3 regions of the Anaerostipes hadrus ATCC 29173 genome follow, and region 1 is predicted to be linked to each of the others. Evidence: predicted binding sites of a transcription regulator. Region 1 holds the regulator's gene; each other region holds the start of a gene.

Evidence for each region. Region 1 encodes Rex, which represses fermentation and respiration genes when NADH is low (regulators of the CRP and FNR family bind a similar motif). Its sites were predicted from a motif close to ATTGTTAANTANTTAACAAT; they were not measured.
Region 2: the regulator Rex is predicted to act here: its motif matches at 1,893-1,912, upstream of QUE18_RS02920 (NAD(P)-binding protein).
Region 3: the regulator Rex is predicted to act here: its motif matches at 1,922-1,941, upstream of QUE18_RS08480 (butyryl-CoA:acetate CoA-transferase).

The regions. Positions count from the first base shown of each region.
Region 1 is NZ_AP028031.1:1,171,559-1,174,849, forward strand. Features, by position in the region: gene QUE18_RS05695 (ABC transporter ATP-binding protein) at 1-1,256, opposite strand, end outside; gene QUE18_RS05700 (redox-sensing transcriptional repressor Rex) at 1,409-2,062, shown strand; gene acpS (holo-ACP synthase) at 2,074-2,436, shown strand; gene QUE18_RS05710 (bifunctional ADP-dependent NAD(P)H-hydrate dehydratase/NAD(P)H-hydrate epimerase) at 2,433-3,291, shown strand, end outside.
Region 2 is NZ_AP028031.1:614,154-617,444, reverse strand. Features, by position in the region: gene QUE18_RS02920 (NAD(P)-binding protein) at 1-1,800, opposite strand, end outside; gene QUE18_RS02915 (DegV family protein) at 2,169-3,005, opposite strand; gene QUE18_RS02910 (DUF5721 family protein) at 3,130-3,291, opposite strand, start outside.
Region 3 is NZ_AP028031.1:1,731,293-1,734,583, forward strand. Features, by position in the region: gene mnmM (tRNA 5-(aminomethyl)-2-thiouridylate-methyltransferase MnmM) at 1-409, opposite strand, end outside; gene QUE18_RS08475 (L,D-transpeptidase family protein) at 425-1,810, opposite strand; gene QUE18_RS08480 (butyryl-CoA:acetate CoA-transferase) at 2,038-3,291, shown strand, end outside.

The DNA.
Region 1 (3,291 bases):
AGATCTGGATAAGCATCTGAAATTTCATCAAAAATCGTTTTGGAATCATCTAAGTTATCTTGTGCCTGGTCATAGTATCCAATGGAAACTCCAGCTCCAAGGCTGATCGTACCACCATTATTACTGATTTTTTTGCAAATGATCTTTAACAGTGTTGTTTTACCAGTTCCGTTTGGTCCGATCAGGGCAACGCGTTCTTCACGAAAAATATCAGCACTTAATCCATGGAATAATGATTTGTTTCCAAAAGATTTGGATACATCTTTTAAAGTCAGAACATCATTCCCACTGATGATCTCTGGTTCAATGCTAAGACGCATATCAGCATTATATTCCGTAGGTTTCTCCAATACATCAATCTTATTTAAAGCTTTTTCACGGCTTTCTGCACGTTTGATTGATTTTTCACGATTGAACTGTTTTAATTTTTTGATAACTTCTTGTTGATGTTTGATCTCTTGTTGCTGATTTTTGTATTCTTTTAAACGGATTGCTTTGATCTGATCACGTTTTTCGATAAATGTTGTATAATTTCCATCAAACAGCATGGAGTGTCCTTGGTCGATCTCCATGACCTTATTGACAATCTTATCAAGAAAATAGCGGTCATGAGATACGATGATCACAGCTCCTTTGTAATGAGACAGGTAATTTTCAAGCCACCTTATGGAATCAACATCCAAGTGGTTTGTTGGTTCGTCAAGAAGCAGAATATCAGGATTTTTAAGCAGTAACTTACCAAGAGCAACACGAGTTCTTTGACCTCCAGATAAAGTGTTGATCTCTTTTGTGAAATCTTCTTCAGAAAAGCCAAGTCCTTTTAAGATTCCTGTGATCTCACTTTTGTATGCAAAACCATTTAATTGCTCAAATCTATGAGTAGCATTTGTATACTGGTTCATTTTTTGTTCTAGTGCATCACCGGTCAGATGTTTCATTTCCTGTTCATAGGTACGCATCTGTTCATTTAATTCAATGACTTCTTTTTTGACGGAAAGAAGTTCATCAAAAATTGTATGGTGGAATGTATGATCCTGATGTTGGGCAAGATAGCCAATGCTTGCGTCTTTCTTTAAAGAAATTTCACCTTCATCATAAGAGATTTCACCAATCAATATTTTTAAAAGTGTCGATTTTCCGGCACCGTTATATCCGATGATCGCCAGCCGGTCGTTTTCATTTAAGTGAAATGAGATATTCTGCAAGACTGGTTTTTCGACAAATGTTTTGCAGATATTCTGGCATGATAATATCATTAAGATACCCCTTTCAAATTTTTTATTATAGACATTATTTCTCAGAATACCATATTTTTTGAAAAAATGAAATATTTTCATGACGGAAAGATTGACAGTTATTAGACAATCTTATATAATTATAAGCGAAATAAAGATTTTGGAGGAATAAAATGGCAAACTCAGATAAGAATATTTCCTCAGCAGTTATCAAACGACTTCCTAGGTATTTCAGATATTTAGGAGCGTTAAAAGCGAAGAATATTACAAGAATCTCTTCAAAAGAATTAAGTGAACAGATGATGGTAACAGCATCGCAGATTCGTCAGGACCTTAACAATTTTGGTGGATTTGGGCAGCAGGGATACGGATATAATGTAGATAATCTGTATACAGAGATTGGTAAGATCTTAGGTCTGGATAAGAGAAATGACATGATCATTGTTGGAGCCGGAAATCTTGGACAGGCTCTTGCGAATTATCAGTCTTTTAATGAAGATTATGGATACAAAGTCATGGCACTTTTTGATGTGAATCCAAAGCTGATCGGAATTTCTGTCCGTGGAGTGAAAGTTCTTGATACAGATGAACTAGAGAACTTTATCAAAACACATGGAATTAAGATCGCTGCACTGACAATTCCGAAGGATCAGGCACCTGCGATCGCAAAGAAGATGGCAGAATGGGGAATTAAAGGATTCTGGAATTTTGCACCAATCGATCTTCATTTACCAGATAATGTTACAGTAGAGAATGTACATTTAGCAGAAAGTCTGATGACATTAACATACAATGTCCACAACCGTGAAGAGAGTGAGAACGAATAGCAGGTAAGAAGATGATTGCTGGAATAGGAACAGATCTCGTAGAGATATACCGGATAGAAGAGATGATTCTTCGAGGAAGACATCTTTCAAGAATTTTTACGACAACTGAATTAGCATATGCAAAAGACAATGCTACGACTTTAGCTGGCAATTTTGCTGTAAAAGAAGCCGTTTCCAAAGTATTTGGAACCGGCTTTTTCGGTGTGGAACCATATGAGATTGAAGTGTTGAGAAATGAATCAGGTGCGCCATATGTCAAATTATATGGAAATGCGAAAGAGATAGCAAAAGATAAACAAGTTTCAAGAATTCATGTATCGATCACGAATACAAGAGAATTTGCACAAGCTTTTGCGATAGGAGAATGCGTATGAGATATGTATTAAAGAATCAGGAGATGCAAACGGTCGATCATGAGACGATTCATGGAATAGGAATTCCGGGACTTGTATTGATGGAAAGAGCATCTAAAGCAGTTGCAGATAAGGCTGCACAGATAGCAGATCATTCACAGAGGATATTGATCATTTCAGGAATTGGCAATAATGGAGGAGATGCACTTGCTTGTACGAGAATTTTGTTGGAGCAGGATTATTTAGTGGATTATATGATCGTTGGTAATATAGAAAAAGCTTCAGCAGATCTGAAATTACAGCTTCAGATACTTAAGAATCTAGGCTATTTTCCGATAGATTGTGAAGATGTAAATTTTCATGAATATGATCTTTTGATCGAAGGGATTTTTGGAGTTGGACTTTCTAGAGAAGTTGGTGGTGTTTATAAAGAAGTCATTGAACGGATCAATGCATGTGGTAAGCCTGTGATCGCAATTGATATTCCATCTGGAATCAGTGGAGATAGTGGAAAGATTCTTGGATGTGCAGTGCATGCGTCATCAACAGTTACATTTGGTGGATATAAAAGAGGTCATTTATTATATCCAGGACGAGAATATTGTGGAGATATTAAACTGGTATCCATAGGATTTCATGACCAGACGATCAAAAAGTATGCGACAGGATATATATTAGAGGAAAGTGATCATTTAATGCCAGAAAGAAAAGCATATTCCAATAAAGGAAGCTATGGGAAGATTTTGATCATTGCTGGAAATGAAACAATGTCAGGAGCTGCATGTTTTGCAGCAGAGGCAGCACTTCGGATGGGTGCAGGACTTGTGAAAGTGCTTTCTGATGCTGGAAATCGTCAGATTTTACAGACAAGACTTC
Region 2 (3,291 bases), 560 kb from region 1:
ACCATAACCAAAGTGGTCACAGCGAAGACATCTTCCTGCCTCCTGGCATGCTTCTTTCTCTGTCATACAGTTTTCGACTCCTTCAAAGTCTTTAACTCTCTCTCCAGCTTCTCTCTCTGTAAGATTAACTCTTCCACATGCTGGTTTATCTTCTAACTTAGGTTCTGGAATCTCAACATCTGCTGTAATTTCATGATGATATCCCAGATATTCATCGATATTGGCTGCGATAACTTTACCTGCTGCGATTGCTGAAATAACTGTGGATGGACCTGTCGCACAGTCTCCACCTGCAAATACTCCTGGCATCTCTTCGAATCCACCAAATTTCTCTACGTTGATCTTTCCTCTCTGTACGGGAACTCCTGCTTCTTCGAAGTGCTGATATTCGATATCCTGACCGATTGCTACAATCAGTGTCTGACATGGGATAAATACGTCATCTTCCCCTGTTGGCTTTACAGATGCTCTTCCACCTTTGATATTACTGATCATCTGTGGTGTTACCCATATACCTTTGACATTGCCTTCTTCGTCTTTCTCGATTCTTGAAGGTGCCATCAATGTCTTGATCTCAACACCTTCTGCTTCTGCTCCTGAAATCTCATCTGGAAGTGCTGTCATATCGGCAACTCTTCTTCGATATACGATGCTGACTTTCTTCGCACCAAATCTTACAGATGTACGAACTGCATCCATGGAAACATTTCCACCACCGATCACGGCAACTTCTTTTCCTTCCAGGCTTTCCTGTGTTCCATATCCGACATTTCTTAAGAACTGTACCGCTGAAATAACGCCTTTGGCATCTTCGCCTTCTAATCCTAACTTCTTATCTGTGCTTGCACCGATCGTGATCAGTACAGCATCATATTTTTCTTTTAAATCCACAATGGAATAATCTTTGCCGATAGCTTTTCCACAATCTACTTTGACTCCTGTGTCTAAGATTGCCTGAATATCATCATCTAAGCGTTCTTTTGGCAGTCTGTAGTTTGGAATTCCATAACGTAACATTCCTCCAAGTTTTGGAAGCATCTCATATACGGTTACCTGATGCCCCATCAATTGTAAGAAATATGCTGCACTTAATCCACCTGGTCCACCACCTACAACGGCAATATTCTTCCCTGTAGATTCTGCACATTCTGGCGGTGCAACGTATCCTGCTGCATCTGCTGCCATACGTTTTAATCCACGGATATTCACCGCATCATCGATCATATTTCTACGGCATAATGCTTCACATGGATGCTCGCAGATAAATCCACATGTTGTTGGAAATGGATTATCTTTTCTGATCAGACGGATCGCATCCTCATATCTTCCTTCACGCACCAACGCAATATATCCCGGAATATCCACTCTCGCAGGACATCTGGATACACATGGCACTGGCTGTTTTAACGTACTTAAGCATCGATGATACATGATATGTTCTACATAATCATCTTTAAATCCAATGGCTCCTTTGTATACCATATTGGCTGCCTCATAGCCAATCGCACAATCTGCAGATTCCATAATGGATTTTGCTGTTTCATGTATCTCTGTTAAAGTTCGGATCGTTGCTTTGCCATCTAAAACATCAGTGATCAGATTCTTTAACTGTCCAAGTCCTACACGACATGGAACACACTTTCCACAGCTCTGTGCATGACAGATCTCCAAAAATGCTCTGGACATATCAACCGGACATAACCCTGGCGGGCTTGACTCGATTCTTCGTTCCAAATCCTTATAAAGACCTTCCACAACCAGCTGTGCCTGGTTCGGAGACCTTAATTCCAAACGACTCATGACTCATCCTCCTTAATTCCTCTATATCAGTATATTGACTCTCATTATACGCACATTTTTCGACAAATTCAAGTGTTTTTTTGTGCAATTTGTACGTTAATTTTGTAACAATCCAGCTCATTTTTGTGCATAATCACGTTAATTTTGTAACAATTTTAAGTTGTAGTTAGCCAACTATAGATTTTGAATATATGATAAAAAATAAATAAACGATCGGGAGAGCAAAATTCTAATGCTGCTCTCCCGATCGTTTATTTATTTTTTATCATATATCAGAAGTCTATCGTGTAGACAATTATAAACTTGGAAAATTTAAGTGGATGTTTATTTCTATCACTTATATACACGTCTATTCAAGTAACCAGAATCTAATATGATACAATGATTCCTCCATCGCATGCATACAAACTGCTGACTCCTTTAGTATCTACAATATCAACGTCTTCTGCGTGTAAGTGCTTCTTGATCAATTCTTTCACGTAAACAGCTCTCTCGTAGCAATTGCAGTGTGAAATGACAAATTGTCTTCTTGTGAGATCTCTTCCTTCGCTTCCCATGTGTTCTACCATCTTCGCGAGTGCTTTCTTCATTCCTCTTGCCTGGGCTGCTTTCTGGATCACGCCGTCTCTTGTACCGATCATGACTGGTTTGATATTTAATGCACCGGCGATCGTTGCAGATAGTCTTGATAATCTTCCGTTCTTTCTTAGTACTTCTAGTGTCTCCAAAACAAAATATGTTCTAAGACTCGTTGTATACTCTTCAATCTTATCAACCACTTCTTCAAATGGCATTCCCTGACTTGCATATTCGTTGAGCTTACGTGCGATCAGAACCTGAGTCGTAGCGGCTCCTCTGGAATTCACTACATGAATATTCTTTGTTCCGTTCTCTTCTTCATATAGATTCTTTCCTAAAACTGCACTGTTGTATGATCCACTTAATTCTGCAGATAATGTTACCACATATATATCATCTGCCTTGGAATATGCTTCCATATAACTCTCTGGTGCAGGGCATGCTGACTTCACAGACTCTTTACTTGCTGCAACCTTTGCTAAGAAATCTGCCTGATCAAATGTTTCATCATCTATGATTTCTTCTCCATCCACTAATAATGTCAGGGGTACTAAAGTATAACATCCTTTTTTTAAATCTTCTTCTGTCAAATCCGTACAGCTGTCACAAACAATATGAAAACTCATATTCGTATCTCCTTTTTACAACTTTCTTATCTGGTATTCATTACTACTTATTCTAACATATATCTACGCAAAAAGAAACATGCAAACAAAGTTTCTTTTAAGTTCCCGAAGTTTGTGAAAAATTTTACAGGTACTTTGTTAAAAATCTTTCTTTCACTTCCTGATCCCACGCTTCTTCCAAAGTCTTATCCAGTACAAATGTCTTTCTGGACACTCCTGATGTACACTTTAATCCCTGTCGGTCGTATAAAATGTTGATAAATAATCCTGCTATTTCATCTTCTCG
Region 3 (3,291 bases), 560 kb from region 1:
TGTAAATACAGATGCTCATAATCCCACCTGTCTTTAGCATCCCAAGTCCTGCTTCAACTGCCTGAATCGTCGTGTTGGTCTTTGTTGCAAGATGATGGTCCCCACCTGGAAGATACCCGAGATTAAACATAATACAAGATACTGCCATTTCTTTGACATATTCTTTCATATGCTCATGGCCATCTAAAATCAGTTCTGCATTCATTTTATGTTTATCCAGTTTTTCTCTGGTCTGTCTTAATGCATCTGCCTGCACATCAAAGGCGTAGACTTTTCCGCTTTCTCCTGTTTTACTGCACAGATAATAAGTGTCTCCACCTTTTCCCATCGTTGCATCAATACAGCAGTCTCCTTCTTTGATATATTCATCTAGCACTCGATGAATCCAGTCTGTCATAGTAATTCTCATTTCTTTGATTCCTTTTTAATAATATGTTACAACCGGGTCTCCCTGACTTACAAGTTTGTATAATGTAGCCGCAGCATATGTTGGAAGATTGACACATCCATGAGATCCATTGGATATATATTCGCTTCCTCCAAAAGAACCTCTCCATGGTGCAGAATGAAAACCTACATTTCCAATGAATGGCATCCAGTATTTAACATCAGAACTGTATCCCTGTCCACTTAATGTTGCACTTGGCTGTTTATAAAGGATATATGCAACACACTCCGGTGTCTTACGGTCTGCTGTCATCTTACCTGTAACACAGGATGTTGCGAATTTAAGTTTTCCTTTTTTGAAATAGTAAACCGTCTGTGCTCCCATATCTACTTCTACATAAGTATCTCCGATATCCCCATTGACACCATCGTAAACTTTTCCTTTTTCTCTCCAGTATGGCTCTCGTGTCTCTGTTGTTCCATTTGCTAACATCTTCTTCACAGAAGCCACTTCTTTATCCTTGCTGATACGCCATCCATAAGGTCCACCGTAAATCTTCTTTGTACGTCCATCATGTGTCTTAAACTTGTGCCATCCATACTGTGTATTATATTTGTACATGAATTTCAATACCCAGTTTTCCATGGCATTTTTATCTACTGTATATCCTGAATAGTCTTTCTTGATCTTCAACCAGCTGCTATATGTATTCTTATCAAGAACTACCACTTGTTTTCCAAATTTATATGTAATACTTCCTTTTAATTTTTTGTTCATATCTTTTGTCAGATTGATTAATTTATCATTGTCAGAAGTATACTCTGGATTATCATAGCAGTTTTCTTTATCCAGTGAGATAGTAGAAAGACCATCTTTCACTGCTTCTCCAATCTTCTTAGCTGCTACATCTTTTTTAAGTTCTGTTCCTTCTTCTTCTTTCTGAATCTCGAATTTGCCATCTTTGTATACTGGTTTTGCATTTGCGATCTTGATCATCTTCTTGTTGTTAAATGCATCCAGTTTCTTATAGGCTTTTGTGAAAGACTTTGTATCATATGAATACATTGTCACATTATCATAATGTTCTGAACCAAATAAGCCCTTGATCCATCCAAAAGACCCCTGATCTTCCTTAATCTGTTTAATCTCATCAGCACCTTCAAACTTTGTTCTGAGCTGATCACTTGTTAATGTCTCTGTCTTGTCTTTTCTTTCCTTGATCGTTAATGAATAGTCATTTGCTTTCTTATCAAACATCTCAATCACTTGATCCGCTGTCTTACCAGCAACATTCATTCCATTGATCTTAGTTCCCCAGAAGAATTTATTACTGAAACTAAAACCAATCACTAAATAAATTACCAATACCGCAACAACTGCGATTCCAAGGTAATGTTTCCACGTCAGTTTTTTATTTTCCATTTGTTTTATCCCTCCTAAATACAATTTCATATTATAGTACAATCTTTGTAAAATAACTACACTTTTTTTGTACTTTTATAAAATCAATTTTTCATCAAATATTTAAACTGCTTTGATAATTTTTTAACGTTTTCTCTTGTACTTACTGATACAAAATGTTAGAATATAACTAGTGTGTTAACAATGAAACTATCGTTTCATGGAATTTATTTTTAGGAGGACTTATTATGTCATTCACGCAAGAATATCAAAAAAAATTAACAACTGCTGATGAAGCTGTCAAAGTCGTAAAATCCGGAGATCGTCTGGAATATGGATGGTGTGTTACTACTCCAGTTGCTTTAGACGAAGCTTTAGCAAAACGTATGCCTGATCTTGAAAATATTCAGATTCATGGTGGTATCGTTATGCGTCCATTAGCAATCACTCAGATTGAAAACCCAGCAGATCATTTTACATGGAATTCATGGCATATGGGTGGTTTAGAAAGAAAATGGATCAACGAAGGATTCTCTTTCTACGCTCCGATCCGTTATTCTGAATTACCAAGCTATTACCGTGATTGTCTTCCAGGAACAGATGTTGTTATGATGCAGGTTGCACCTATGGATGCTCATGGATATTTTAACTTTGGTCCAAGTGCTTCTCATACAGCAGCTATGCTTGAAAAAGCAAAATGCGTTATCGTCGAAGTTAATGAAAATATGCCTCGTTGCCTTGGTGGTTTCGAAGAAGGTATCCATATTTCCAAAGTTGACATGATCGTTGAAGGAAACAATCCTGCTATTGACGAATTAGGTGGTGGCGGAGCTGCTACAGAAGTGGATCAGGCAGTTGCAAGACTGATCGTTGATCAGATTCCTGACGGAGCCTGCTTACAGCTTGGAATCGGTGGTATGCCTAACGCTGTAGGATCTTTGATCGCAGAATCCGATTTAAAAGATCTTGGTGTTCATACAGAAATGTATGTTGATGCTTTCGTTGATATTGCAAAAGCCGGTAAGATCACAGGTGCTCACAAGAACATCGACCGTTACCGTCAGACTTATGCTTTCGCAGCAGGTACAAAAAAATTATATGATTATTTAAATGATAACCCAGAGTGCATGAGCGCTCCTGTTGATTATACAAACAGCATCGCTACGATTTCATCTATCGATAACTTTATCTCTATCAACAATGCGGTAGATGTTGACTTATATGGACAGATTAGTGCTGAGTCTTCAGGAATCCGTCAGATCAGTGGTGCCGGTGGACAGCTTGATTTCGTTATGGGTGCTTACTTATCTAATGGTGGAAAGAGTTTTGTATGCTTATCTTCTACTTTCACAAATAAGAAAGGGGAAACATTCTCAAGAATCCTTCCTACATTACATAATGGATCTGTCGTTACAGATACTCGTTCGAATGCTCATTACATCGTTACAGAATATGGTATGGCAAACTTAAAAGGTAAGTCTACATGGGAACGTGCAGAAGCC